DNA from 2 places in the Stenotrophomonas pictorum JCM 9942 genome. Region 1 is predicted to be linked to the other one. Evidence: predicted binding sites of a transcription regulator. Region 1 holds the regulator's gene; the other holds the start of a gene.

Region 1 (14,236 bases):
GGGGCCATGTCTGGGTCTGGGCCGCGGCGGGCAGGGTCACGCACAACAGCAGGCAGGGCAGGGCGATACGTTTCATGCGGATCCACGGCAGGGAAAATGCACAAGAAGAAGCGCCATGACCGGAAGATCATGGCGCTGCGGATGGAACGGGGATGATCAGCCGTGGCTCAGGCGGCTTGCTGCATGCGCAGCGAGCGGACCAGTCCGCCGATATCGACAATCAACGCCACGCGTCCATCGCCGAGGATGGTGGCGCCGGAGACGCCGGCGATGCGGCGATAGTTGTTCTCGATGTTCTTGACCACCACCTGTTGCTGGCCGACCAGTTCATCCACTTCCAGTGCGATCTTCTGGCCATCGCCCTCGACCACGACCACCAGCGGATCGGCATTGGTCCGGCCGCTGTAGCCATAGTGCTCACTCAGCGACAGGATTGGCAGGTACTCGCCCCGCACGCGCAGCACACGGCCTTCGCCGGCCATGGTGCGGATGTCATCGGCCTGGGGCTGCAGCGCTTCGAGCACGTAGGCCAGTGGCAGGATCAGGGTTTCACCGGCCACCGACACGGTCATGCCGTCGAGGATGGCCAGGGTCAGCGGCAGCCGGATCAGCACACGGGTGCCGGCGCCGGTATTGCTTTCCAGCTGCACTTCGCCGCCCAGCGCCTGGATATTGCGGCGGACCACGTCCATGCCCACACCGCGTCCGGACAGCTCGGTCACCGCATCGGCGGTGGAGAAGCCGGGCTGGAAGATCAGATCCCAGACCTGCGGATCGGTCGGGTTGTCGGGCACGTTGAGGCCGCGCTCGTAGGCTTTTTCCAGAATCTTGGCGCGGTTCAGGCCGCGGCCGTCGTCGCTGACTTCGATCACGATATGGCCGCCCTGATGCGAGGCCGCCAGGGTGATCGTGCCGGTCTCGTCCTTGCCGGCGGCGCGACGCACGTCGGGCATTTCCAGACCATGGTCGATCGAGTTGCGCACCAGATGGACCAGCGGATCGGCGATCTTCTCGATCAGCCCCTTGTCCAGTTCGGTGCCTTCGCCGATCGTGCGCAGGCGGACCTGCTTGCCCAGTCGCGAGGACAGGTCACGGACCAGTCGCGGGAAGCGGCGGAACACGGCGTCCACCGGCAGCATACGCACGCTGATGACGGCTTCCTGCAGGTCGCGGGTGTTGCGTTCGAGCAGGTCCAGCCCGGCGAACAGCTGTTCGGCGTGGACCGGATCCAGGCCGCCGGACACCTGCTTGAGCATGGCCTGGGTGATGACCAGCTCGCCGACCAGGTTGATCAGCGCATCGACCTTGTCCACGCTGACACGGATCGAGCTTTCGGCTTCGTGGCTGTTGCCGCTGGGGGTGGCCGCGGCGGCCGGTGAACGCGCCGGCTCGGCGACAGCACCGTTCTCGGCAGCCGGCATCGCCAGACTCGGCGGTGCGGCCGGACGGATATCCAGCTCGCAGTCGTCCACCACCCAGGCGAAGGTGTCTTCGATCTTGCTGCGTGGCACCTTGCCGATCAGGCCCAGATCCCAGGCCAGGTAGGCTTCCAGCGGATCGAGCTGGTTGAAGCCGGGCAGGCGCTCCACGCGCGCGGCCACCTGCAACGAGCCCAGGGTCTCCAGTTCGCGGATGATGCGCAGCGGGTCGTTGCCGCTCATGAACAGTGACGGCGCCGGGGTGAAGCCGATCTGCCAGCCGTCCGGGGTTTCGTCTTCGGTTTTGGCGGCGGCCACCGGGGCGGCCTGGCCGGAAAGCACGGCCTGCAGACGGGCAGTCACGGCCTGCACGGCCTGCGGATCGGCCGGCTGGCCATGCTCCACTTCCCGCAGCAGCGCGCGCAGCACATCCACCGAGGTCAACATCGCATCGATGGCGGCCGGTTCCAGTGCCCGCTTGCCGGCACGCAGCTCGTCCAGCAGCGTTTCCAGCACATGGGTCAGATTGGCCATGGCGTCGAAGCCGAACGTCCCGGCGCCCCCTTTGATCGAGTGGGCGGCGCGGAACACCGAGTTGATGATCTCCGGATCCAGTTGCCCGCCTTCCAGCGCCAGCAGGCCAGCTTCCATTGCGTCCAGTCCTTCGCGGCTTTCTTCGAAGAAAGTGGCGTGGAAACGTTGCAGGTCCATGCTCATCAGCGGGTTCCGTGGTGGGGGGCGGGGAGGGCGATCAGCCCAGGACTTTCTGGACGGTGGCGACGAGCTGTTCGGGGTTGAACGGCTTCACCAGCCAGCCGGTAGCGCCGGCGGCCTTGCCTTCGGACTTCTTGTCGGCCGCCGATTCGGTGGTAAGCATCAGCATCGGGGTGAACTTGTAGTCGGCCAGCTGGCGCAACTCGCGGATCAGCGAGATGCCGTCCATGTTGGGCATGTTCACGTCGGTCACCACCGCGTTGAAGCGCTGGCCTTTGGCGCGGCCCAGGGCCACGGCGCCGTCTTCGGCCTCCTCGACGGAATAGCCGGCCGAAGTGAGGGCGAAAGAGACCATCTGGCGCATCGACGCCGAATCGTCCACCACCAAGATACGTGCGCTCATGCGGCGTTCTCCACAGATTTCAGTTGATCAGAGGTTGCTTCCAGCCCGAAGGTCTGGAGGACGCCGAGCAGTCGCGCGGCGTCGAGGAAGGTGTTGGTGCCGTTGTCGAAGACGGTGCTGTGGCCTGCCTGGCGGCGGGCGATCACAAAGGCGCACAGCACCTGCACGGCCGCGGTGTGGATGCGGCCGACCTGGCTGGCATCCACGCGCAGCTCGCCGGTCTGTTCCAGATAGGGGGCAAGCTGTTGTTTCAAATCGCTGCTGGTCTCGATGCCGAGATCCTGTGCCAGTGCCACTGTGCTCATCATTGCTCCGGACGAACGTTACTAGGGCAATTAGCGGCCGCTTCTGGCGCATCTTTAGCGCTGTCGCCGCGCCGGATGGCCGGCAGGGCAGCGGCGCCGGGGTCAGTGCAGCAGCTGCGCGGCATCCAGCAGGATCATCGGTTGCCGGCCAAGGCGGGCCACGCCACGGAACAGCGCGTTGGAAATCTGGCAGATGCGCGCGGTATCGGGTGGCTCGATCTGGGAGTCGGTCAGGTTGGCCACGTCCTCCACCGCCGACACGCGCAGTCCCAAGGTGTCGCCGTTCTCTTCCAGCACCACGATGCGGGTCTGGCTGTCCTCGATGATCGGTGCAAAGCCCAGGTGCAGGCCCAGATCAATCACCGGAACCACCTGGCCGCGCAGGTTCATGATGCCCAGCATCGAGGGCGCGGTGCCGCGCAGACCGAGCAGCGGCACCGGCAGGACCACTTCCTGGACCTTGAGCAGTTCCAGCGCATAGGTCTGGCCGCCGCAGCGCAACCGCAGCCAGCGCGAGGTGCGCTCGCTGGCACGGCGCTGGCGTGGCTGGTAGGCCTCGCGGGCCTGCGCCTGCAAGGTGGCCCAGGCATTGCCAGTCCCCGGGGCGGGCGGCATCGCCGCCGCCATGCGCGGCGGGGGGGCTGTCGCAGGCGCGGGAGCGGCGACGGCCGGCGCGACGGTGACCGGCGCCGCATCGACGATGGGAGCTGGCTCGGATTCGGACGCCGTTGTCGGCCCTGCCGCTGCGGGTTCTGGCAGCGGTTCGGGTTCCGGTTCGGGCTTGGGCTCGGGTACAGCCGGCAGCGCCATGGCGATGGCCTCGACCGCTGCCGCAGGCGCGGCCGGTACTACGGTCTGCAGCAGTTCGCCCAGATAGTCATCCAGCACGTCGGTGTTGCTCATGCCGCGTGCTCCAGCAGGCTGGCATCGGCGCCGCGCAGCCATTCCAGCGCCCGCCGGTAGGCCAGCAGCGCACGACCGGGATAGGCGTCGCCGATCGCCGGTACCGTCAGCGCGTTCGGGTTGGAGATGCTGGTGTCCACCGGGATCGCCTCTTCCCAGACGCGCGCGCCGTGCCGGTCCTGCATCTGCTTGAGGGTTTCGTTGCCGGTGCGGGTGCGGCGGTCGAACAAGGTCGGCAGGATCGAGATCGGCAGCGGACGCTGGCGCGAGCGCTCGACCATCTCGCCCGTGCGGACCATGCCGTCGAGCCCGTGCAGCGCCAGCGGCTCGGCCTGGGTGGGAATGATCAGACGATCGGCGGCGGCCAGCGCGTTGATCATCAGCAGGCCCAGCGTGGGCGCGCAGTCCAGCAGGATGTAGTCGTGCTGCCCGCCATGGCGGGTGAACGCCTGTTGCAGGGCGAGCCCCAGCCCGGGCTGGTTGGCGCTGCGGCGCTCCAGCGTGGCCAGTGCCGCCTGGGCGCACAGGTAATCCAGGCCGGGAATGCGGCTGGCATGGCTGAGCGCGCCGATATCGGCCGGCGGCGTGGCGAACAGCTCCAGTACGCCGGTCGGTGCCGGTTCGAGCGGGACGCCGAACGCCCGGGTCAGCGAGGAGTGCGGATCCAGGTCGATCAGCAGGACCTTGTGGCCCAGCGCGGCCAGGCCGCGACCCAGCGCCAGCGTGGTTGTGGTTTTGCCAACGCCACCTTTCTGGTTGGCAACGGCCCAGATACGCATCAATGCACTCCTTCAATAGCATCCGTCAGGACCGGGCTGGCGGCCCGGGCTGGCGGGGGGGCGCCGTCGCCGGCGCTGGCCGGCGCAGGGGCGTCGGCAGCCGCGGTGGTGATGCCGTCGGACAGCGCGTCCACGCTGGCGGCGGAATCGGCCAGGATGATCACCATCACCCGGCGGTTGCGGTTGCGGCCTTCGGCCAGCGTGTTGCTGTCGCGCGGGCGGAATTCGCCGTAGCCCACCATCGCCAGCCGGTCCGGCTGCACCCCGTGATCGGCGAACAGGTGCACCACGCTGGCCGCGCGCGCGGCCGACAGCTCCCAGTTGGACGGGAACTGCGCGGTGGCGATCGGCAGGTTGTCGGTATGGCCCTCCACGCGCACGCCATTGGGCGCGGCCTGCAGCACTTCGGCCAGTTTGGCCAGGGTTTGGCGGGCGTCGCGGTCCAGTGCCGCCGAGCCGGTGCCGAACAGGATGTCGCTGTTGATCTCGACCTCGATCCACAGCTCGGTGCGGCGCACGGTGATCACACCTTGTTTGACCAGCGGAGCCAGGGCTTCGCTGAGCTGGTCGGCGATCTGATTGAGCTGGCGCTCGGCCCGTTGCAGCTGCGCGTGGTCGCGCATCGATACGGGCATGCGCATCTGCGAGGCCATCGCCGGCAAGCGGGTAGGGTCATTCATCGCGCCGCCGGTCATGCTTGGGGCGCGGATCACCGAGGGGCTGTCAAAACCGCCCCCCTGCAGCTGCTGGTTGCCCACCTGCACCTGGCTGACGGTACGCGGCGCGCCGCCGAAGGCGGTGGTCAAGGCATCGGCCATCACCCGGTATTTGCCCTCGTTGACCGAGGAAATGGCGTACATCACCACGAAAAAGGCGAGCAGCAGCGTCATCAGGTCGGCATACGGGATCGCCCATGCCTCGTGGTTGCCGTGTTCTTCGTGTGGTTTGCGACGGGCCATGGCTCAGTTCACGAAGCCGGCCAGGCTGGTTTCGATATTGCGCGGGTTCTCGCCCTGGGCAATGGCGATCAGCCCTTCGATGATCATCTCGTGCTCGCGGCTGTTGTGGGCGATCACGCCCTTGAGCTTGGCGGCCACGGGCAGGAACAGCAGGTTGGCCGAGGCGATGCCGTAGATGGTGGCGGTGAACGCCGCGGCGATGCCGTGGCCAAGCTTGCTCGGATCGGCCAGGTTCTTCATCACCGCGATCAGGCCCAGCACCGCACCGATGATGCCCAGGGTCGGGGCGTAGATGCCCATGCCCTCGAACACCTTGGTCGCGGCCAGGTCACGGTGTTCCTGGCTGCCCAGTTCGATCTCCATGATGTGGCGGATGGTTTCCGGCTCCACGCCATCGACCACCAGTTGCAGGCCTTTGCGTACGAACGGGTCGTCCTGCAGCTCCACCTGCGGTTCCAGTCCGAGCAGACCCTGGCGGCGGGCGATGTTGCTCCAGTCCACGATCTGCTGGATCAATGCCTGACGGTCACTTTCCGGCGGCCGCACCACCCAGCGCACGATCTTGAAGGCGTGCTTGAAGACGGCCGGCGAGGTGTGCAGCAGGATCGCCGCCGCCGTGCCGACGATGACGATCACAAACGCCGCCGGCGACCACAGCGACGACAGCCCGGCACCTTTCAGGATGCTGCCGCCGACCAGCGAGGCCAGCGCGAGAAAAAGTCCGATGATGCTGAGTCTGTCCATTTGAAAGGTATCGGCCTTGAGTGGGGCTACTTGAACGGGAAGCGTCAGTCCTGCGGGTTGCGCAGGCCATCGACGTCGAGGATCAGTGCCATGCGGCCATCACCGATCAGGGTCGCGCCGGCGTAGCCCGGCAGACCGCGCAGCGCCTTGGGCAGGGGTTTGATCACCACTTCTTCGCGGCCCCGCACCTGATCCACCACCAGGCCGAAGCGCGCTTCGCCGACCTGCAGCACGACAATGGTCAGCAGCTGCGAGGCCGCCGGGGTCACGTCCAGCCAGCGGCGCAGGTCCACCAGCGCCAGCGTGTGCGACTTGCGGTCCAGTACCGCGCGGCCGTCGAACCAGCCCAGCGCGGTGGCCGGGGCGTGCAGCACTTCCATCACGCGCGCCAGCGGCAGCGCGTAGACATCCTGACCGGCCTGCACCAGCAGCGTCGGCAGGATTGCCAGGGTCAACGGCACACGGATCAGGAAGCGGCTGCCGCGACCGAGTTCGGACTGGATCTGGATCTGGCCGCTGAGTTCGCGGATGCGCGACTGCACCACGTCCATGCCCACGCCGCGACCGGAGATATCGGTGACCTGCTGTTTGGTCGAAAAGCCGGGCAGGAACACCAGGTGCAGGCATTCCTCGCTGCTCAGGCGGGCGGCGGCTTCCGGATCGATCAGGCCCTTCTCGCGGGCCTTGGCGCGCAGGCGCTCGGGATCGATGCCGGCCCCGTCATCCTGGATCTCGATGGAGACGTAGTCGCCTTCCTGCTGCGCGGTCAGGCGGACCTGGCCCACGCGCGGTTTGCCCTGCGCTTCACGTAAGTCGGGCGCTTCCACGCCGTGGTCTATGGCGTTGCGCACCAGGTGCACCAGCGGATCGGCCAAGGCTTCGACCAGATTGCGGTCCAGCTCGGTGTCGGCGCCGATCAGCTCCAGGTCCACTTCCTTGTTCAACGAGCGGGCCACGTCACGGGCGACCTTGGGGAAGCGCGAGAACACCTTGCCGACCGGCTGCATGCGCGTGCGCATGACTGCCGATTGCAGGCGCGCGGTGGCGATATCCAGGGTGGACACGGCACGATCCAGTTCTTCGTCCTTCAATCGCGTACGCAGGGTCTTGAGACGGTTGCGGGCCAGTACCAGCTCACCGATCAGGTTGACGATGGCATCCAGCCGCTTGGTGTCCACGCGTACCGTCTGCTCGGCTTCGGTCGCCTTGCCTGTGGCTTTGGGTGGCGGTGCCGGCCGGGAGGCCGGGGCAGGAGGCGTTGCCGTTGCGGCGGGCGCTGGCGGCGCAGCGGCAGCAGGTTGCGCGCCGGGGGCGGCGCCTCCATGCAGCTGGTCGAGCAACGCTTCAAACTCATCTTCGCTGATCAGGTCATCGCCCGCTTTGGCTGCGGGGGCCGCGCCGGGCGCGGTGGGGCCGTGCAGGGCGTCCAGCAGCGCTTCGAACTCGTCCTCGCTGATCAGGTCGCTGTCGGCGGCGGCCGGCGCGGTCTTCACCGGCGCAGCGACGGGCGCCGCGCCGATGTCGAACTGGGCGATCAGGCTGGCCGGGGCATGGGCCGGGTCGGTGCCGGCGGAGACCGCATCGAGCATCGACTGCAGCCAGTCCAGCGATTGCTGGGCGGCATCGAAATGATGGGCCAGCAATTGGGCCTTGCCGGACCGGGCCATGCCCAGGGTTTCTTCTGCCGCATGGCACAGCTCGACCATCGGCGTGATCGACAGGAAGCCGGCGCCGCCCTTGAGCGTGTGGAAACCGCGGAACACCACATTGAGCTGGTCGGCATCCTGCGGGGCCTGTTCCAGCGCCACCAGTTGCTCGCCGAGGCGATCGAGGATTTCCTGCGCTTCAAGGATGAAGTCGGCGGCGATGTCGTCGGCAAAAGCACTCATGTGTTTACAGCCCCAGATCCGAGAGCAGGTCGTCAGCGTCATGCTGGGAGACGGCGTGGCGGTCCAGGCCGCTGACCGCCGGGCCAGCCAGCCCGGCATTGCGCGCGTCTTCCTCCGGTGGCGGCAGCCCCAGCGCACCGAAGCCTTCGTGCACGCGGCGGACGATGCCGACCACGCGACGGATGATCTGCCCGGTCAGGTCCTGGTAGCTCTGGGTCAGCGCCACCTCGGTGAGGTTGTGGCGGATGCGGTCCAGGATCACGTCCTGTCCGGGATTCAGGCCTTCGGCGCGCAGCTGTTCGGTCAGCGTGCGGCATTCCTCGGCCAGGTCCAGCGTGCGATGGGTCGCTTTTTCGGTCATCTCGACCACGTGGTCCAGGCGCGCGCAGGCATCGTCCAGTTCGCCGGCATCGGTGGTGATGCTGGGCAGTTCGCCCAGCGCCTGGCCCAGTTCGCGGGCCAGCCGGCCCAGGCCGGCCATCATCGGCTGGGTGCGCAGCGCGGCCAGCGCGTCGATCTCGCGACGCCAGCCGGCTTCGTCACCGCTCTCCAATGCGGCCAGTGCATCCTGCAGGCGCTGGATCAGGGCGCTCTTGTCGCCCAGGGTTTCGCTGTGACCGGCCATCAGGCGCTCGCCGCCAGACGCTCGAAGATCTTGCCGAGCTTTTCTTCCAGGGTCTGCGCGGTGAACGGCTTGATGATGTAGCCGTTCACGCCGGCCTGGGCCGCTTCGATGATCTGTTCGCGCTTGGCCTCGGCGGTGACCATCAGCACCGGCAGGGTCTTGAGCCTGGCGTCGGCGCGGATCGCCTTGAGCAGCTCGATACCGGTCATTACCGGCATGTTCCAGTCGGTGACAACGAAATCGAACGGCTGGCTCTGCAGCAGCGACAGCGCCGCATGCCCGTCCTCGGCTTCCGCGGTATTGGTGAAGCCCAGGTCGCCGAGCAGGTTCTTGACGATGCGGCGCATGGTCGAGAAGTCATCGACGATCAGGATGCGCATGTTCTTGTTCAAAGGGCTTTCCTCTTCATGGTTCCTCGAGTCCGGCGTCTGCCGCCTCGAATATCTTCAATCGGCCGCGCAGGCGCAGCGTGGCCTGGCCGTGGATCTGGCAGACACGCGATTCGCTGACACCCAGTACCGCGCCGATTTCCTTCAGGTTCAATTCCTGCTCGTAGTAGAGCGAGAGCACCAGCTGTTCGCGCTCGGGCAATTGGGCGATGGCCTTGCCCAGTTCGGCGCCGAACTGGCTGCGTTCGAGCATCTGCTGCGGGGTCGGGCCGCCGCTGGCCGGCGTGTCCAGCTCGCCCTGGTCCTCGATCCGCGATTCCAGGCTCAGCACCTGGCCACGCGAGGCGTCTTCGATCAGCCGCATGTACTCGGGCAGCGGGATGTCCATGGCCTCGGCCACCTCGGTGGCGCTGGCGGCACGGCCGCTGGCCTGCTCCAGCCGGCGGATGGTACCGGCCGCTTCACGGGCACGCCGGTGCACCGAGCGTGGCACCCAGTCGCCGCGCCGGATCTCGTCGATCATCGAGCCGCGGATGCGGATCGAGGCATAGGTCTCGAACGATGCTCCCTGGTCGGCATCGTAGCTGCGCGATGCTTCCAGCAGACCCATCATGCCTGCCTGGATCAGATCGTCGATCTCCACGCTGGCCGGCAGGCGCGCGGCCATGTGATGGGCGATGCGGCGTACCAGGTCCGCGTGCTGGGCGATGCAGTCATTGCTGCTGGCGCGTTGCACTTCACGGTACTGGGCGGCGGGATTCATGCAGGCACCCCGCGCTGGATGATGCGTTCCAGGAAGAACTCGACGCCGCCGCGGGCTTCGGTCGGGGCTTCCCAGCGCGAGGTTCGCAGCGCGATTTCCTGGAGGGCCAGCGCGGCCGGCGAAGACGGATACGCCTTCACCACCGGCTGCTGGCGCTGCACCGACAGGCGCAGCCAGTCGTCCTGCGGCACGCAGCCCAGGTAGTTCAGCGATACATCCGCCAGGAACTTGTCGCACACGCGCACCAGCTTCTCGTACAGCACGCGGCCTTCGTTGGGGTCGCGCACCATGTTGGCCACGACCTGCATGCGGTCCACACCGCGTTCGCGCGAGAGCACCTTGATCAGCGCATAGGCGTCGGTGATCGAGGCCGGTTCGTCGCAGACCACCACCACTGTGTCCTGCGCGGCCTGGCAGAAGGTCAGCACGCTGTCGGTGATGCCGGCGGCGGTGTCGATGATCATCACGTCCAGCTCGCGTTCGAGCTCGGAGAACACGTTGACCAGACCGACATGCTCGGCCGGCTGCAGCTCGGCCATGTGCCGGCGACCGGATGCGGCCGGCACCACCAGCACGCCGTTGGGGCCTTCGATGATCACCTCGTCCAGCGTGCAGCGCCCGGCAACCAGGTCGGCCAGGGTGTGCTTGGGCTGCAGGCCCAGGATCACGTCGATGTTGGCCAGGCCCAGGTCGGCGTCCAGCAGCAGGGTGCGTTTGCCCATGCCGGCCAGGGCGACGGCCATATTGGCCGAGACGTTGGTTTTACCCACGCCGCCCTTGCCGCCGGTGATCGCAATCGTGCGTACCGGACCGGCCGGCTCGCGACGCGTGGCCGAAAGCGGGAAGGTGTTGGTCAGTTGGGCGTACTCACGCGACGGCATTGTTGGACTCCAGGTTGCAGGGCATATCGGCCGCGCGGCGCAAATCTTCAAGGCGAAGTACAAGATTCGCCGCCGAGGCGCGATGCAGGTCCTCCGGCACGTCCTGGCCGTCGGTCACCCAGGTGATCGGCAGGTTGTGGTCCACCGCCACCGACAGCGCCGAACCGAACCGGCCGGTCTCATCGAGCTTGGTCAGCACCAGCCCCTGCGGATTGGCGGCGCCGAAGCGGCGTACCACCTCGTCCATGTCCTGGAAACTGGTATTGGCAGGCAGTACCAGCAAGGTGCGGATCTGGCCGGCGGCGCGCAGCCACTGCAGCTGGGCGGCCAGGGCGCGGTCGCGCTGGCCCAGGCCGGCGGTGTCGATCAGCACCAGCTTGTAGTCGGCCAGGCGCTCCAGCAGCTGGTTGAGATTGGTGCCGCTGTTGGCCTCGTGCACGGCCACGCCGAGCTGGCGGCCGAAGCCGTAGAGCTGCTCGCGGGCGCCGATGCGCTGGGTGTCGGTGGTGACCAAGGCCACGTCGCGGGCGGCGTGGGCTTCGGCAAAACGCGAGGCCAGCTTGGCGATGGTGGTGGTCTTGCCGGCGCCGGTGGGGCCGACCAGGGCGATGACGCCGCCGCTTTCGATCGGGTCGATCGGCGCGATCGGCAGCTTCTTCGAGACCAGCCCCAGCATCAGGCCACGGGCGCGGGCCGGATCGGTCTCCAGCGGAATCTGCATGACCACGTCCCGGGCCAGACCGGCGTCGAAGCCGTATTCGTCCATCAGGTCCAGCGCGCTGGCCCGCACGGTGCTGCCGCGCAGGCGCTCATCGGTGAAGCGGTTCATCTCGCGCTCGATCAGCTGGCGCATGCCGGCCACTTCCTGGCGCAACTCGCGCATCTGCGCATCGTCGTGCGGGGCCGGGCTGGCCACGGCGACCAGCGCCGGGCCGGCCGCCGCCGTGGAGATGGCAGGTGCCGCGGCCGGTTCCGGCAAGGCCGACCGCTGTGGCGGGGTCGCCGGCGTGCTGGCAGCTTCTGCAGCGGGCGCCACTTCAAAGGTGGGCTCCGCCGCGGGTTCCAGCGGTGGATCGATCAGGAAATTGGCGCGGTTGAGCGCTGGCACCGGCGCGGCCTGCAGCGGCTGCGAGGCGGCAACGGCAACCGGCTGCCTGGCGCTGCCCGGCGCGAGGAAGACCGGCACCACCGGTTCGTCATCACACGGCGGCAGCGTGGCGAACGTCTGCGGCGGCAGCACTGTCGCTGCCGGGGCGGGTTCCGGGCGCGGCTGCAGCATCGCGGCGAAACGGCCGCGGGCGGGCAGGTCGGTGGTGCTCTCGATGGAGCGGCCGGTGGCGCCCACGGCCGAGCGGGCCAGCGCGGCCACGGCCGAGGTGGTGGGGATGACGGCCTCCGGCTCCGGCGCCTTGCGGCGGGTCACGGCGGCCATGATCGCTTCGGCGGCACTGCGCGGCTTGGGCGGCGCCGGCGGGGCCGGGCGTGCGGCTTCCAGTGCGCGCTGCACCACGGCTTCGTCGTAGCTGGCGGCCGCCACGATCTCGACACCTTCCTCGATCCGCCGGTTGGACAGGATCACGGCATCCGGGCCGTGCTCCTTGCGCACCAGGTTCATGGCCGTACGCATATCGGCGGCGACGAAACGTTTGATTTTCATGCTGTGGTACCGGGAATTGGAGTGCGGTTGCAAGGAAGGCGAGGGGGCGTTGGCAATGTCATGCATGGCGGGAGGTGCTCCTTCGTCCTTCATTGCTGCGGATAGGGTTCAGATGTCTGTTTTCCGTCGCGGGTGCCGGTTTCCAGTGCCTCAACTGATCGTGCCGACCAGTTTCAGGCGCTTGTCTTCCGGCACTTCGCTGTAGGCCAGCACCGACAGCGAGGGCACGCTGTGGCGGACCATCCGGGCGAGTGCGGCACGGACCGGGCCTGGTACCAGCACCACCGCCGGCTCGTTGCGCGCCTCCTGCTTGCCCACACATTCGGCAAGACTTTGATGGAGGCGTTCGGCGAGACCCGGTTCCAGTGCGGCACCATTGCCTTGCGTGGATTCCTGCAAGACCCGTTCCAATTGCGGGTTGAGGGTGAACACCGGCAGCTCGGCCGACATTCCGGCGATCTCCTGCACGATGAAACGGCCCAGCGCGTTGCGCACGGCGGCGGTAAGGATGGCCGGGTCCTGGGTCTGCGGGGCGTTCTCCACCAGGGCCTCGGCGATCTTGCGCAGCTGCCGTACCGGGATGCGCTCGGTGAGCAGGTTCTGCAGCACGCGGGCGACCACGGAAATCGGCAGCGCCTTGGGGGTGAGATCTTCCACCAGCTTGGGCGCGCTCTTGGCCAGCGTGGCCAGCAGCTGCTGCACTTCCTCGTGGCCGAGCAGCTCGGGCGCGTGTTCGCGGATCAGGTGCGACAGGTGCGTGGCGACCACGGTGGCCGGGTCGACCACGGTGTAGCCCATCGACTCGGCATGGGCGCGCTGGTGTGGCTGGATCCAGGTCGCGTCCAGGCCGAACGCCGGGTCCTTGCCGGGAATACCGTCCAGCTGGCCCAGTGCGCTGCCCGGATCCAGCGCCAGTTCGCGGTCGGGATGGATCTCGGCGCTGGCCACCGGCACGCCGTGGATCAGCAGCCGGTAGCCGGTCGCCGGCAGCTCCAGGTTGTCGCGGATATGCACCGAGGGAATCAGGAAGCCGACATCCTGGGTGAGCTTGCGGCGTACGCCCTTGATGCGCGCCATCAACTCGCCGCCCTGGGCCTTGTCCACCAGCGGAATCAACCGGTAGCCGACTTCCAGACCCAGCGGATCGATCGGGCGCAGTTCGTCCCAGGTCAGCTCGGCGGTAGGGGCCGGCTGCGGCGGGGACAGGCCCGGGATGTCGCCGGGCACGGTGGCCGGATCGGCGCCGCTGGCGGCCGCGGCGCCGTCACGTTTCCAGAACTTCCAGGCCAGGAAGCCGAGAATCGCCGCCAGCGTCAGGAAGGCGACGTTGGGCATGCCCGGCACCAGGCCGACCAGGCCGATGATGCCGGCGGCGATGGCCAGGGCACGGTACTGGCCGAACACCTGGCCCATCATCGCCTGGCTCATGTCCTGCTTGCGCGAGGCGCGGGTGACCAGCAGTGCGACCGCGCTGGACACCAGCAGCGCCGGCAGCTGCGCGACCAGGCCGTCACCGATGGACAGCAGGGTGTAGGTGGCGGCCGCGTCGCCGAACGGCATGCCGTGCTGCAGCACGCCAACGGCCAGGCCGCCGAGCAGATTGATGAACAGGATCAGGATGCCGGCGATCGCATCGCCGCGGATGAACTTGTTGGCGCCATCCATCGCACCGTAGAAATCGGCTTCCTCGCGGACTTCCTCGCGACGGATCTTGGCTTCCTCGCGCGTCAGCAAACCGGCGTTGAGGTCGGCATCGATGGCCATCTGCTTGCCGGGCATGGCATCGAGGGTGAAGCGTGCGGCCACT
Region 2 (14,236 bases), on a different contig from region 1:
GGATCGGTCTTCACATAAGCAGGCCGGGTAGCAAACATCCCGGATACCTCGCCACGACAAAACGCCGGCATGTTGCCTGGGGTTACAACGGGGCCACGCGCGGCCGGTGAGGCGGCCACAGTGGGCTGTGCAGCGTGAGACGCACCGCTCACGTCGGCCGTCGTGTGCATCTGGCACACGCCGTTCGCGCCGCCGCGTCCCGTATACGAGGCCGACAGCGTGCCGTCCGGGTTCTTGGACAGCGAGAGGGTCGTGCCGGTCGCCGCATCCCTGGCTTCGTAGTAGTTATCGTTGAATTTCTTCAGTACGGCTTCCTTGCCATTCACGTACACCGGCCCGCCTTCATCACCATGGACCTCCAGTCCAAGAGGACAGGTCGCGTTGAAGAGCGGCAGCCCGCCGCTGGATGCGGCCCATGTTGGCGGACTGATGAGCAGGACCAGGCCCATGGTGATTCCGATACGCATGATGTTGCTCCTGGACAGATAGGTGTGCCGCTGGCGCGGGCGGGAGTGGGGAGCGCCACGTTACGCCGATTCTCGTTGCGATGCCGTCAAGCGCACGGTCGGCCATCTGGCAGATCGTTGTCGTTGGGTGAGATCCAGCGGGTCCACTCGGGTTGGTGCTGGTGCCCTGCCGGTTTGGCGGTAAGGTCCCGTTGATCTGGCAGTGGTACCCGACTCGATGGCCGTACATACAACCTGAGGGCAAGAGATGAGTTTCAACCGATGGCAGCGCGCTGCGCTGCTGATGTGTGTGATGGCATTGCCTGCGGTGGCGGGTGCGACCGGGGGCACGCCGGCGCCGGGCAAGGTGCTGATGCTGGGGGCTTTCCACTTCGCCAATCCGGGGTTGGATATGGTCAAGTCCGGCGTGATCGACGTGATGACCCCGGCCAACCAGGACTATCTGGACGGGCTGGCCACGCGGCTGGCGGCCTTCGCGCCCACCGATGTGCTGGTGGAGTGCGAGGCGTCGGCGCAGCCCCGGCTGGATGCGGAGTTTGACGGTTACCGGAAAGGCACCTTCGCGCTGAAGTCCAACGAGACCTACCAGATCGGATTCCGCGTGGCGAAAGCGGCGGGACTGGACCGGGTGACCTGCTTTGACGAGGGCCAGGTGGGCTGGGAGGCGGAGCCGATGTTCAATTACATCAAGGCACACGATCCGGCGATGCAGGCGGCAATGGAGGCGACGTTCAAGATGTTGTCCGAGCGCACCGGGCAGGAGCAGGCCACGTTGTCGCTGCCGCAGCTGCTGCAGCTGCTGCAGCTGAGCAACGATGTGGCGCGTGATCGCGAGAACAAGGATCTGTATATCCGCACCAATGCGGTGGATGCCGGTGGCAGCTTTGCCGGTGCCGATGCCTCGGCCAGCTGGTGGCACCGCAATTTCCGCATGTATGCCAACGTGCAGAAGGCGGCCGCGCCGGGCCATCGCGTGCTGGTGATTGCCGGCTCCGGGCACACGGCCATCCTCAAGGATCTGCTGGCCATAGACAGCCAGCGGCAGGCCGAGGAGGTGAGCGGGTACCTGACGCCGTGATACCGGCGGGACAGTACCGGGTTCATTGGCCGGGCGAGCAGGGTGCCGGTCCGCGCCGGGATGGGGCATGACTGGCACGAATGCGGTGTGGCCGTCGGCGCAGTCGCGGTAGCGCCGGGGCGGCGCCTGTCCTGTTCAACGGGGACGTCGAGCAGGTGGTGTTGCCAGGGGGCGGCCCGTGCCGCCGGGGGGTGTGGTGCGGGCGTCGTTTGCGCGCCCGTCGCCGCGACGGACAACGTCACGGCGACACCGCTTGCCTTACTTGGCTTTCTTTTCCCGCTTCTCGGCCTTCTTTTCCTTCATCGTCTTGGCCGGTTTCTTCTTCTGGTCCTTCTTCTGGTCCATACCCTTGCTCATCATTTTCTCCTGGAGGTCGGGGGCGCCGTCCGGCAGCAGCCGTCGGCGGCGCAACAAGCGCACGCCAGCATAGCCGGTTGAGCGCCCCTGAAAATGGACTCACGTAGGAACCGGCGGCTTTTCCGGCAACGTCCCGACAAAACCCGGCGGGCGGTTACCTCGACCTCCACCGGAATTGAAAAAGCCCCGCATGGCGGGGCTTCTTTTTTCAGCGGGCGATCGGGCGTGTGCCGGTGCTCAGATGTCCTGGTAGGACGTGGCGGCGGCGATCACGCTGCGCAGGCGTTCGATTTCCGCGCTGGGGTCTTCGGGCAGGTAGTGGCGGTCGCCAAAGTCCTGCACGCTGGTGGCCAGCGGTTCGAGCACCACCCGGGTGCGTTTTGCATTGCGGATTTCCAGCGTGGTCCAGGTCTCGTCGCCGCGCACAAAGCCGATGGCGAACTCGCGCTTGTGCCGGCCGCCCGGGACCAGGCCCCCCCGGTCGCGGTAGTTGTCGGTCAGGGTGGTGGTCACTACCGGCGTTTCGGCGTCGTCCAGATACAACGCGGCGTTCCACTCCAACGCGCTGATCGGCAGCGGGCTGTTGTTCTCGATGGTGGCGCTGATCTTCGGTGCCAGACCGAAGAAGTCCTTCTCGATCCGGAAGGCGGTCTGCACGGCGGTGACCTGTGCCAACTGCGCACGCACTTGCGCCGCCTGCAGGGCCTGCGGCTCCAGCGCCGCGATCCGCGCCGGATAGGTTTCCAGCACCTGCGCCACTTCACCGCGGATGATCTGGCGCGGACTGTTGCCGGGGTAGCGGCTGTGCAGGCGGTCCAGATCCAGGTCCGACACGGCCCAGTTGAAGCCCTGCTGTTCGTGTTCGCTCATCTTGGCAAAGACCGGGTTGAGCGAGGCGAAGTACGGATCGGCGCCGTTGCCGGTCACCAGGGCGGTATCCATCGGGCCACCACAGGCGGCAAGGACCAGCATCAGTGGCACAGCCACGAGCAGGCGCAGGCGGGAGAGGGAAAGCGGCATCACAGGGCTCCTGGTGAAAACAGCGGTCACATCGACGACGAAGCAGGGATATCGGCCGCAGCGGCGTGTGCTTGAGGCCGGTCGCCTGTTGCGCGGGTTGCCCTCCACCAACGAAGAAGGCCCCGCAATGCGGGGCCTTCCGGAGACGGGGCGCGAGGATGCCGCGCCCTGTGCTGGCGGCGTTACGCCTTGGCCGCCTCGGGGGCGGCAGCCTTCTTGCGCTCGGTGTTGCCCTTGGAGCGGAAGGCGGTGACGTTCACGCGCATCGGCGTGTTGCCCAGCACCTCGACCTTGCCACCTTGCTTGCGGAATGCGGCCAGGTCCGAGGCGATGCTTTCGCTGGTGATATCGAAGCTCATGCTCTTGCTGGCACTGGCCTGCTTCAACTTCGAGGACGTGCTGCTGCGGTGGGTTGTAGCCTTGCGGGGCATCGGATTTCCTTCTGTCGATTCGCCGTTGGCAGGCGCATTGCCGCCCGGCGGAACGGCAACGCTGCCGCTGACGGCGTCGTTGCCACGATCGTGACTTCCCGTGGAGGTGGCGCGGAATGAGCGCCGGTACGCCCCCGGTAGTGGGGTGCGCGAAGGAGGGCGGGGAAGCGCGGACATCCTGCACAACCGTCGCTGAACTTGATGTTATTTGGCCCGGAATCCGCAAAAGCCGATGTGATAGGGCGGCGGGGCGTCTGCTGCCGCAGGACCGGGCGCCGTTGCCGGGCCTCAAGCGCCCGCCCGCGTCTACCCCTTTGGTCGGACAGGGGAACGGTGGCGGTTTTGCTACCCTGTGGCACTTTCCTGATTTTCGGGGTTGCCCCGGTGCTCTTATGAAGTGGCTGCGCGTTGCTCCCATCCTGTTGCTGATCGCCCTCAATACGCTGGCCCATTGCCTGCCGCTGTTCGTGGTGGCGCTGGTCAAGGCGGTATTGCCGTTCGAGCGGGTGCGGCTGGCCTGCAATCCGTTGCTGACCGGTCTGGCCGAGAGCTGGGTGGCGGTCAACAGCGCGATGCTGGCGCTGTTCACCCGCACCCGTTTCAGCGTGGAAGGCCAGGCCGACCTGCAGCGTGACGGGCACTACCTGGTGCTGGCCAACCACCAGAGCTGGGTGGACATCGTGGTACTGCAGAAGGTGTTCAACCGTCGCATTCCGCTGCTGCGCTTTTTCCTGAAGCGTTCGCTGTTCTGGGTGCCGGTGCTGGGCCTGGCCTGGTGGGCGCTGGATTTCCCGTTCATGGGCCGCTACACGCGCAAGCAGATCGTCAGGAACCCGGAACTGGGCCGTCGCGATATGGAAGTCACCCGCAAGGCCTGCGAGAAGTTCCAGAGCATTCCGGTGGCGGTGATGAACTTCGTCGAGGGCACGCGTTTCACCGCTGAAAAGCACGCCGCGCAGTCTTCGCCGTTCCAGCACCTGCTCAAGCCCAAGTCCGGCGGGGTGGCCTTCGTGCTCGATGCGATGGGCAAGGGGCTGAACGCGTTGCTGGATGTCACCATCGTCTATCCCAAGGGCATCCCGTCGATGATGGATCTGATGAGCAACCGGGTTCCGGAGATCAAGGTGCTGATCCGCCAGCATCCGATTCCGGCCGAGTTGATCGGCGGCAATTACCAGGACGACCGCACCTTCCGCGCGCAGTTCCAGAAATGGATGAACGGCCTGTGGCTGCAGAAGGATGCCGACATCAGCGCGCTGCTGGCCGGCAGGAACTGAGCATCGTAGAGAGTTAAAGCAAAGGCCCCGACAGGGGCCTTTGTTGTATGCGGTGCTGGCTGTTCAAGGGCGGTGCTGTGCCGTCACACCATTGCGTATCCGTGATGGGCTTTGGAAAAGCCATACGGTGCGATGAGTCGCGGGCAGCGCATCACTGGAAGTGTGATGACAGTCCTGTTCGATTAACCCGTCATTGACGGTGAGGTTGCTACATCTCCGCCTGCAGGGGCCATCAGGGATGGAGGCAGCATGGAAAGAGCGACAGATCCGGCGGTGCAGACGACTCCGATGTCGTTACGGGAGCAATTGCAGGGTTCCATCGTCGAGCTGGGGCTTGGCGCGGCATTGGAACAGGGGTTACTCGAAGCGCTGCATGCCGAAGTGAAGCGAAATCCGGTAATGGCGCGCGTGGATCAGGTGCTGGTCAACGAGGACCGTGTGTTCGCTGTGTATCGCCCCTTCGGCGAGCAGCCTCCGGTCCATCATGTGAATGTGCCGTTGCGCGGGGTGCAGCAGACGAGCGCCACGGAGCCGGTGGTGGGAGCGGATGGTTACCTCACCGATCAGGCGGTCACCCGGCATGAAGTGCCGGGGCTGGGGCGTTCGTCCATGGGCGAGCCTGTTGCGCTGGTGATGCACCGGACCGAGTCGGCAACCGCCGCGAGCGCTTTGAAGAGCTTTGCCAGCGGCCGCGATGGGGTCCAGTACGGCACCCACTTCCTGATCGACAAGGACGGGACGATCTACCAGACCGCGTCCCTTGGCCAAAAGACCCTGCATGTGGGCAAGATCAAATCCCGCTGCGTGGAGGAGGGAACCTGTTCGGAGGAGGAATCCCGGCTGGCGGAAAAGCGCGGCTTCAATCCGACGGCGACCCACAATCATGAAAAAGCCAAGCAGTACCCGCAGCGCTATCCCCTCAATGAAGACAGTGTCGGAATCGAGGTGGTGGCGCGACATGTCGATGGCAGTTGGGAGGCCCCTACCGCGGCCCAGACCGTCGCAATCAACCGTCTGGTTGGAATTCTTCAACAGCAGTACGGACTGGGAGAACAGGACGTCTATGCGCACGATGTCGTTTCATACAAGACCCTCGGGGAGGGGGCTGGCCTGTATCAGCCTGCTGCTGTTGTCGACAATGAGCGGGTGCAGCAAGGGGGACCCTCGCGCTGAGCAGGAGCGCATGGATCTGCCGCAGGTGCTGAGTATCCAGGGTGCCCGCCTGGCGGACGAACCGGCAGCTGGCGGCGTCCAGTTGCCCAGGGCGTGCAGCGAATGGAGGCTGGATGCCGATGCGGCCGGCCGGTTCTTCGCGCTTGCCACCGAGTACCCGCAGATGCCGACGCAAGGGTTCTATCAGCTGCCCTGCAGCATCGAAGGCGTGGTGCAGGCCGATGGCAAGCGTTGGGATTTCAGTATCAATGCCGCCGGAACTGCGGTGTGGAAAAGTGGCGATGTCACCCGCTATTTCGGCTGCAGCACGGCGGCCTGCGCACCGCTGGTACTGCTGATGCCCGACAACGGTGAGCCCTGAGCGCAGCGGCTGTGGCAGTGGCTTCCCTTCGATAACAAAGGCCCCGACAGGGGCCTTTGTTGTTTGCGGGGACGGAAGATCAGCGATAGACCCGTTCGCAGCGGGTTTGGACCACGCGCTGGCCGTTGCGCTCCTGGTTGCGGCCCTGCACATTGCGGCCGACCAGGCCGCCGGCCACTGCGCCGCCGACAGTGGCGAGCTTGCGGCCATTGCCCTTGCCGACCTGGTTGCCGAGCAGGCCACCGATCACCGCGCCGGTGGCGGTGCCGGCGACGCGGTTCTGGTCGCGGGCGTTGTTGGCCACTTCCACGTCGTGGCAGACCACGCGGCTGCCATCGTCGAAGCGGCGGCCTTCATCGCGTGGGCCATAGGTCTGTGCGTGCGCGCCACTGGCGACCAGCATGCCTGCAGCGAGCAGGGTCGCTGCCAGCGGGAAGGAAACAATGCGCATAAGAGGCTCCTTGGCGTGTTGGAAACGGCGTGTTGCAGCCTGCCTGTGCAGGCCGAAACGGAAAATGAAACGGCGCGATCGCGGTTGCGTTGCGGTTCATGCAAACGCCCATGCCCGGCATGAACCGGCGCGTGGCTTGGGTGTAGAGTTCGGCCCTGTCTTCGACCTTTGACGAGTGTGTGTATGAATACCGCTGCCGCTTTCTATCCCGTGGGCACGCCCGGCCAGCCGTGGGGCGCGCCCGAACGGGCGCAGTGGCTGGCGCGGCAGACCGTGCAGCGCAGCTACGCCGCGGAAGTGGTGAGCAAGATCGACGCGCTGCGCGAGCGCTTTGATGTGTCGCAGTACGGGGAGCTGGACTATCCGTCCGGTCGCTATCCGTTGTTTGCGATCCGCAGCCGCAACTGGGACGAGGCGTTGCCGGTGATGCTGGTGACCGGGGGTGTGCACGGCTATGAGACCAGCGGCGTGCAGGGCGCACTGCAGTTCGTGGACCAGCATGCGGCCGACTACACCGGTCGCTGCAATCTGCTCATCGCGCCGTGCGTGAGCCCGTGGGGCTATGAGCGCATCCAGCGCTGGAACGCGCTGGCACTGGATCCGAACCGCTCGTTCGTGCCCGACAGCCCGGCGCAGGAATCGGCCGCCCTGATGGCGCTGGTGGCGCCGCTGCAGGGCCGCTTCCTGGTGCATATCGATCTGCATGAGACCACCGACAGCGACGAATCCGAATTCCGTCCGGCGCTGGCCGCGCGCGACGGCAAGCCGTTCGAACCGGGCGAGATTCCCGATGGTTTCTATCTGTGTGCCGATTCGCTCAACCCGCAGCCGGCATTCCAGCAGGCGGTCAACGCCGAAGTGGCCAAGGTGACGCATATCGCCCCGGCCGATGCGCAGGGGCAGATCATCGGTTCGCCGGTGGTGGCGCCGGGCGTCATCGAGTATCCGCTCAAGGCGCTGGGACTGTGCGCCAGCATCACCGATGCCCGCTACACCACCACCACCGAGGTCTACCCGGACAGCCCCAAGGCCACGCCGCAGCAATGCGATCTGGCACAGGTGGCGGCAGTGCGCGGGGCACTGGACTACGCGCTGGCCCATCGCTGAGTGCGGGGGGCGCGACGCGGAGCCGGCCCATCCGGGTGAGCCGGGTGGGCTTTCTGCGGGATTGCAGGCGTGCCGGTGAGGGCGCGCAAGGCGTTACCTGCGCTTGCGCACCAGCATCGCCGAAGCCTGCAGGATGGCGCGGGTCAGCAGCGCCATCGAGTTCACCTCGCCCTTCCAGTGCTGCCAGTACAGCGGCACGTCCTCCCACGCGCGCGCTTTGACGTAGACCAGCCGGCCGCTTTCCAGGTGGCGGCGCACCAGCGGCAGCGGGTTCATGGTCCAGCCCAGTCCGCCGAGGTTGGCATGGACGAAGGCGCGGGTGGAGGGAATCCACCAGGTGGGCGCATCGAGCGGATGGTCGACGCCGGCCAGACGCCGCGCGTAGCGGGCCTGCATGTCGTCCTTGCGGTTGAATACCAGCACCGGCGCCTGCGCCAGCGACTGGGCGTTCACGCCCTTGGCGAAATGGCGGGCGTGGAATTCCGGGGTGCAGGTGGCGGCGTAGCGGATGCTGCCCAGCGCGTGGATCTGGCAGCCCTGCACCGGTTCGGACAGGGTGGTCACCGCGCCGAGCACCGCGCCCTGGCGGAGCAGGGCCACGGTGTGGTCCTGGTCTTCGGTGTGCAGATCCAGCGTGGTGGAGGTGTGCTGCGAGAAGGTCTGCACCGCCTCGGGGAACCAGGTTTCCATGCTGTCGTGGTTGACCGCCACGGCGATGCTGGCGCGTGGCAGTTCGTTGTCGGAGATGCCGATGCGCTCGAAGGCATCGCGTTCGAGCAGGGCGGTCTGCTCGGCCAGCTGCACCAGGATCTGTCCTTCGGCGGTGGCCACGGTCGGGCTGGAGCGCTTGACCAGCAGCTTGCCGACCCGGTCCTCCAGCGCCTTGATCCGCTGCGATACCGCCGAGGCGGTGACATTGAGCGACAGCGCGGCGCGCTCGAAACTGCCTTCGCGGATCACCGCGGCCAAGGCCCGCAGCTGGGCGTGATCGATGCGCATCGATTAAGTTCCGCTAAAGATGGTTAACGAAGTTTAGCTCCACTTTTTGATGCTGCATTGCGACAATTGCGTCGTTCAGTCGCGGCGGTGATTCCCCCCGCTGCGGCGCTCCCCCTCGCAACAAGGCAGTTTCCCCATGTTTTCGGTTATCTCCACCCAGGCTGCCGGCAGCGCCTGGCTCAGTGGCGCCGGTATCGGTATCGGTCTGTTTGCCATCGTCGGCGCGCAGAGCGCCTTCATCCTGCGCCAAGGCATCATGCGCCAGCACGTGGTCCCGATCATCGCCACCTGCTTCGCCATCGACGCCAGTTTCATCTTCGCCAGCGTCGCCGGGCTGCGCACGCTCACCGACCAACTGCCATGGCTGACCACGGTCCTGCTGTGGGGCGGCGTGGCGTTCCTGGCCTGGTATGCGCTGCAATCGGCACGCCGCGCGCTCAGCGGGGGCGGCGGCATGCAGCTGGACGATGACGCCGAGCAGTCGCTGCGCACCGCGCTGATGGCGGCGGCGGGTTTTTCGATCATCAATCCGCACTTCTGGCTGGACATGATGGTCATCGGCTCGATCGCCGACAATTTCGGCAACAACCGCATGGCCTTCGCCGCCGGTGTGGTGACCGCCAGCGCGGCCTGGCTGACCATGCAGGGACTGGGCGCGCGCCTGCTGGCGCCGCTGTTCACCAAGCCCTCCACCTGGCGCGTGCTTGACGGCACGATCGCGGTGATCCTGAGCGTGCTGGCGCTGACCCTGGCGATCCGCGGCGTCGGCTGAGCCGCGCATCGCGCCGGTGAGCCGGCACGGCGCGCGCGCCGCTCAGGGACGCCGTTGCTGGAACAGCCACGCCCACATCGCCGGATCGCGGTAGGTCGGATCCCAGGCGTTGTGGCCGACACCAGGCAGTTCGGTGTAGCGCAGGTCGGCGCCGACCCGCTGTGCGGCCTGCGCGATCAGGCGCGCATCGGTCGGTGGCACCACGGTGTCATCGGCGCCATGGAACATCCACACCGGTACCCCGCGCAGCCGGGTGGCCACGGCGGTGTAGGGATCGGTCTCATCGGCCACCTGATCCACCCGCAATGTGGTGCGGCCTATGCGCGGGGCGGTGATCGCCGCACACACCGGCACCAGCGCGGCGAAGCGCTGGGGCTGCATCAAGGCCAGTTCCCAGGTGCCGTAGCCGCCCATCGACATGCCGGTGAGGTAAATGCGCTGCGGATCGGCGTGGAACTCGGTACTGGCCGCATCCAGCGCGGCCAGCGCCATGCGCGCGTTGCGGCCCAGCCATTCCTCGTCCTGGGGCACCTGCGGCAGTACCACCAGCGCCGGGAAGCTGTCGGCGTTCTTTTCCAGCCACGGGCCGAGCCCTGCCAGCAACTGGCGGCGGCCATCGTCGCCGCGCTCGCCCGAGCCATGCAGGAACAGCACGACCGGTGTCCCGGACGGATCCCGGCGGGCCGGAACGAAGACCTGGTAGCGGAACAGGCGGCCCTCGAACGGCAGCTCGCGCGCTTCGAAATGACCGCGGCCGGCGACCGCCGTACTCGTGCGTGCAAGGGTGCAGGCGGTGGACATCAGCAGCATCGACAGCACGATCAGCAGGCGGGTCATGGGCGGCTCCGGCAGCGCGGTGGCGGCCAGCTTAAGCGCAGCGGCGGTGCGCCGTCATCGCTTCGGGCGGCCGGCGCAGGGCGTTCCGCGGCAGGTCATGCGCCGCTGGCTAGACTGGCTGCAATATGACCGAGCTCAAACCTGTCCTGTGGACGCCGGGTTTCCTGCTGGCGTGCCTGGCCAACTTCCTGATGGGCCTGTCGTTCTACGTGTTGATGCCGACGTTGCCGTTCCACCTGGTGGAGCAGCTGCAGATCGGTGAAGCGACGGTGGGCGGCATTCTTTCCAGCTATGTGATCGCCGCGCTGCTGGTGCGGCCGTTTTCCGGCTTCATCGTCGACCGATTCAATGCCAAACATGCCTACCTGGCGGCGCTGGCCGGGTATGTGCTGCTCACGTCCGGCTATCTGCTGGCGCATACCGTCCTGGCCTTCGTGATCGTGCGGCTGGGCATCGGCGTGACCTTCGCGGTGCTCAGCACGGCGGCGGCGACCCAGGCGATCGACATCATTCCCTCGGTGCGCCGCGGGGAGGGCATCGGCTTTTTCGGTCTGATGAGCAGTCTGGCGATGGCGCTGGGGCCGATGGTGGGGCTGTGGCTGATGGACCACTATCCGTTCGAGCTGATCTTCAAGGTGTCCATCGGCGCCGGTATTGGCGGATTGCTGGTGGCCACCCGCGTGCGTTCATCACACAAGCAGCGCCGGGGCACGGCAACGGTGCTGTCGCTGGACCGGTTCCTGCTGGTGCGGGGTCTGCCACTGGCGTTGAATCTGGCGGTGATCGGGCTGGGCTACGGCATGCTGCTGGCGTTCGCGGCGATCTATGGCAAGCAGCTGGGTGCGGCCAACACCGGGATCTTCTTCACCCTGATGGCGGTGGGAATGATGGTTTCGCGTGCGTTCTCCGGGCGGCTGATCGATGGCGGCAACGTGGTGCGGGCCACCCATGGCGGCACCGCCGCGATTGTGGCCGGGCTGGGGATGATGGCCATGGCGCCGGGGCCGGGGCTGTATTACGCCGCCGGCGTGCTGGTCGGCTTCGGCTTTGGCGTGGTCTATCCGGCCTACCAGACGATGATGGTAAATCTGGGCGGGCATGCGCAGCGCGGTACCGCGGTGGCCACCTATTTCTCCGCGCTGGATGTCGGCATCGGACTGGGCATGGTGGTGGCCGGATTGATTGCCTCGCAGGTCGGCCTGGCCAGCGCGTTCGCCACCGGTGCGGTGCTGACCATCGGTGCGGGGCTGACATTCGCGCTGGTGCTGGTGCGCCGCGTTGTTCCCACCACCGCCACGCAAACACCGGTAACGACGGGCGCCAGCGAGCGTTGATGTGCCAGAATCGCCGGCGCCGGAAGCGGCGTATGGAAGCGCGGTATCTACACATCACAGGGGAAAACAATGAAAAAGCTTTTTGGCGTGGCACTACTGTGCCTGTTGTCTGCATGTAGCCAGGGTTTGAACGGCACCTATGGCGATCAGCTGGGGATCACCCGTTATGCCTTCCAGTCCAATGGCGAGGTGACGGTTGAAGCCATGGGCGTGTCACAGAAGATGAGCTATGAACGCGACGGCCAGTCGCTGAAAGTGCAGTTGCCGCAGGGCAATGCCCAATTGAACTTCACCATCAAGGAAGACGGTTCGCTGGAAGGCCCGATGGGGATCGTCCTGGAAAAGGTCGAAGAGTAAGCAACACCGCGTCACGCCGGCCCTGTCCGGGGCCGGTTGCCTGGGCGCCGGGCGTTGTTCGGCGCTCTGCTCAACTCGCTGCCGCCACGGCCGATAGGGATGGTGGGGTTCTGCACGGATGGCGCATACGTTGAACATGGTGATTCTGGCGGCCATCGCGGCTGCATTGGCAGTGGTTCTGATCGCGCGTCTGGCCGGAGGCCGGAAGCTGCCTGCGCGCTGGTCGTCGCGGTCACCTTCCGACACCGGCCCGCAGGCGTCATTGCCGCAGGTGCAACCCATTGCACTGAGCGCATTGCGCCAGCAGTTCCATGTGCTGGCACTGGGCCTGCCCGCGCTGCCCGAGGAAACGCCGGGGCCGGCACATCAGGCCCTGCTCACCGAGGTCAGCACCACGCTGGGACGGGCGGACCTGTCGCCGCGCTACACGCCGCGCCGTCCACAACTGCTGCCCCAGCTGATCCAGAGCGTGAATGACAGCACCGCTTCGGCGCGTTCGATCAGCCGCATTATCGGCAGTGATCCGGTGCTGGCGGTCAACCTGCTGCGGATCGCCAACAGCCCGCTGTACCGCTTCCAGCGCCGCGAGGTGCAGAGCATCGAGCGGGCGGTGACGCTGGTGGGCAACGACGGCATCCGCCAGATCATCTCGGCGGCGTTGATCCAGCCGGTGATGAATCCCTCCGACCGCGACGGCGGCCGCTTCTCGCGGCTGTTGTGGGATCACACCCTGCGCATGTCGCTGGCCGCGGCCGACCATGCCCGCAGCATGGAGCGCGAGGACGGCTTCGCCGCGCAGCTGGCCGCGTTGCTGCGCGGGCTGAGTGTGGCGATGGTGGTGCAGGCCACCGCCGATGCCTACGCACGGCGGCCGTTGCTGCAACCCTCGGCGGTGGTGCTGCTGCAGCTGATCGAGCGCTGTGCGGCCGAAACCGCCGCGCGCATCGCCCGGCACTGGGAGCTGGCGCCGGCCATCGTGCAGGCGCTGCAGGACAGCGACGGCGCCGGCAGTGGGTTGGGGCGCTCGCTGCAGCTGGGGGAGCTGGCCGCCTCGCTGTCGATGCTGTGCAATGCCGGGGCACTGCCGGCCGACGAGGCCGAGGCGCAACTGGCGCTGCAGCTGCCGGCGCATGTGGCCGGCTGGCTGTGGAAGCGGGTCAGTGCCGATGCCGCCGACGGCGCCGACAGCGCGGCCTAGAGCTGCGACTCCAGCGGCAGCCAGCGGATCAGGCGGGCGGTGGCCCGCTGCAGCAGCGAGGCGTCTGGTTCGGTGCCCAGCACCTCCGGCGGCGAGGACGCCCATTCCAGCCAGCGCAGGTCGTGCTGGCGATCCAGATAGACCCAGTAGCTCAAGGCCGGGCTGGCCAGACGCAGGTATTCGCTGCGCAGGCGCGCGGCCAGCACCGGATCGTCGAACACCGCGCCCATCTCGGTGTTGAGGTAGGCCGAGCGCGGGTCCAGGTTGAACGAGCCGACAAAGCCGCGCCGGTCATCGACCACGAACGCCTTGGTGTGCAGGCTGGCGCCGGAGCTGCCGAAGGTGGACGCCTTGTGGCGGTCCTGGGCCTTGAGTTCGTACAGGCGCACGCCGCCGGCCAGCAGCGGTTTGCGGTAGCGCATGTAGCCGCTGTGCACGGCGGCGACATCGTTGGCTGCCAGCGAATTGGTGACGATGCCGACCTGTACGCCGTGGGCGACCTGCGCGGTCAGGCCGGCGGTGCCGGCTTCGCCGGGGACGAAATACGGGGAAATCAGCAGCGCCTTGTGCCGCGCGCTGGCCAGTTCGCCGGTCAGCCGGGTGACCAGCCAGTCGCTGCGGTCGGCGCCGCGCAGCTTCTGCGGTGGATCGGAGTGGATCTGCACGCCAGCGGTCCAGTGCAATCCCAGCTCGCCTCCGACGTACGAATCGGCAAGCCGCGCGCGCACCCGCTCCAGGTAGGGCAGGCTCTCGCGCTGGCGCGCTTCCTGCCCGGACTGGTTGATGAACTTGGCCAGATCGCGTTCGGAAGCGCGGTGCAGGGCGGCGATCGGCACCACCATGTCGCTGTTCCAGAAACTGTCGAAGATCGTGCTGGCCTGAGCGGCTACGGGACCTGCCAGCAGCACGTCCAGATCGCGGAAGTTCACATCGGGCTTGGCGTTGAAATACTCCGCGCCGATGTTGCGGCCGCCGACGATGGCCACGCGGCCGTCGGCGATCCATGCCTTGTTGTGC

Evidence for each region. Region 1 encodes FliA, which starts transcription of late flagellar genes. Its sites were predicted from a motif close to TAAAGTTTNNCNNNCNNNGGCCGATAA; they were not measured.
Region 2: ARC78_RS08985 (HDOD domain-containing protein) is a predicted target of FliA. The motif match lies at 12,092-12,118, and genes of this name have one in related genera.

Annotation. Positions count from the first base shown of each region.
Region 1 covers NZ_LLXS01000045.1:83,204-97,439, forward strand. The annotation lists gene ARC78_RS13445 (OprO/OprP family phosphate-selective porin) at 1-76, opposite strand, end outside; gene ARC78_RS13450 (chemotaxis protein CheA) at 168-2,135, opposite strand; gene ARC78_RS13455 (response regulator) at 2,170-2,535, opposite strand; gene ARC78_RS13460 (STAS domain-containing protein) at 2,532-2,840, opposite strand; partial or broken gene ARC78_RS13465 (chemotaxis protein CheW) at 2,943-3,692, opposite strand; gene ARC78_RS13470 (ParA family protein) at 3,740-4,522, opposite strand; gene motD (flagellar motor protein MotD) at 4,522-5,481, opposite strand; gene ARC78_RS13480 (flagellar motor protein) at 5,485-6,225, opposite strand; gene ARC78_RS13485 (chemotaxis protein CheA) at 6,270-8,114, opposite strand; gene ARC78_RS13490 (protein phosphatase CheZ) at 8,119-8,739, opposite strand; gene cheY (chemotaxis response regulator CheY) at 8,739-9,131, opposite strand; gene ARC78_RS13500 (RNA polymerase sigma factor FliA) at 9,145-9,891, opposite strand; gene ARC78_RS13505 (MinD/ParA family ATP-binding protein) at 9,888-10,772, opposite strand; gene flhF (flagellar biosynthesis GTPase FlhF) at 10,759-12,429, opposite strand; gene flhA (flagellar biosynthesis protein FlhA) at 12,580-14,236, opposite strand, start outside.
Region 2 covers NZ_LLXS01000022.1:24,402-38,637, reverse strand. The annotation lists gene ARC78_RS16855 (hypothetical protein) at 1-467, opposite strand, end outside; gene ARC78_RS09050 (DUF5694 domain-containing protein) at 715-1,545, shown strand; gene ARC78_RS09045 (hypothetical protein) at 2,140-2,922, opposite strand; gene ARC78_RS09040 (hypothetical protein) at 3,105-3,353, opposite strand; gene ARC78_RS09035 (acyltransferase) at 3,746-4,630, shown strand; gene ARC78_RS09030 (N-acetylmuramoyl-L-alanine amidase) at 4,880-5,803, shown strand; gene ARC78_RS09025 (hypothetical protein) at 5,814-6,164, shown strand; gene ARC78_RS09020 (glycine zipper 2TM domain-containing protein) at 6,244-6,615, opposite strand; gene ARC78_RS09015 (M14 family metallopeptidase) at 6,799-7,722, shown strand; gene ARC78_RS09010 (LysR family transcriptional regulator ArgP) at 7,816-8,721, opposite strand; gene ARC78_RS09005 (LysE/ArgO family amino acid transporter) at 8,858-9,493, shown strand; gene ARC78_RS09000 (carboxylesterase family protein) at 9,536-10,330, opposite strand; gene ARC78_RS08995 (MFS transporter) at 10,456-11,664, shown strand; gene ARC78_RS08990 (hypothetical protein) at 11,734-12,021, shown strand; gene ARC78_RS08985 (HDOD domain-containing protein) at 12,140-13,219, shown strand; gene ARC78_RS08980 (phospholipase D family protein) at 13,216-14,236, opposite strand, start outside.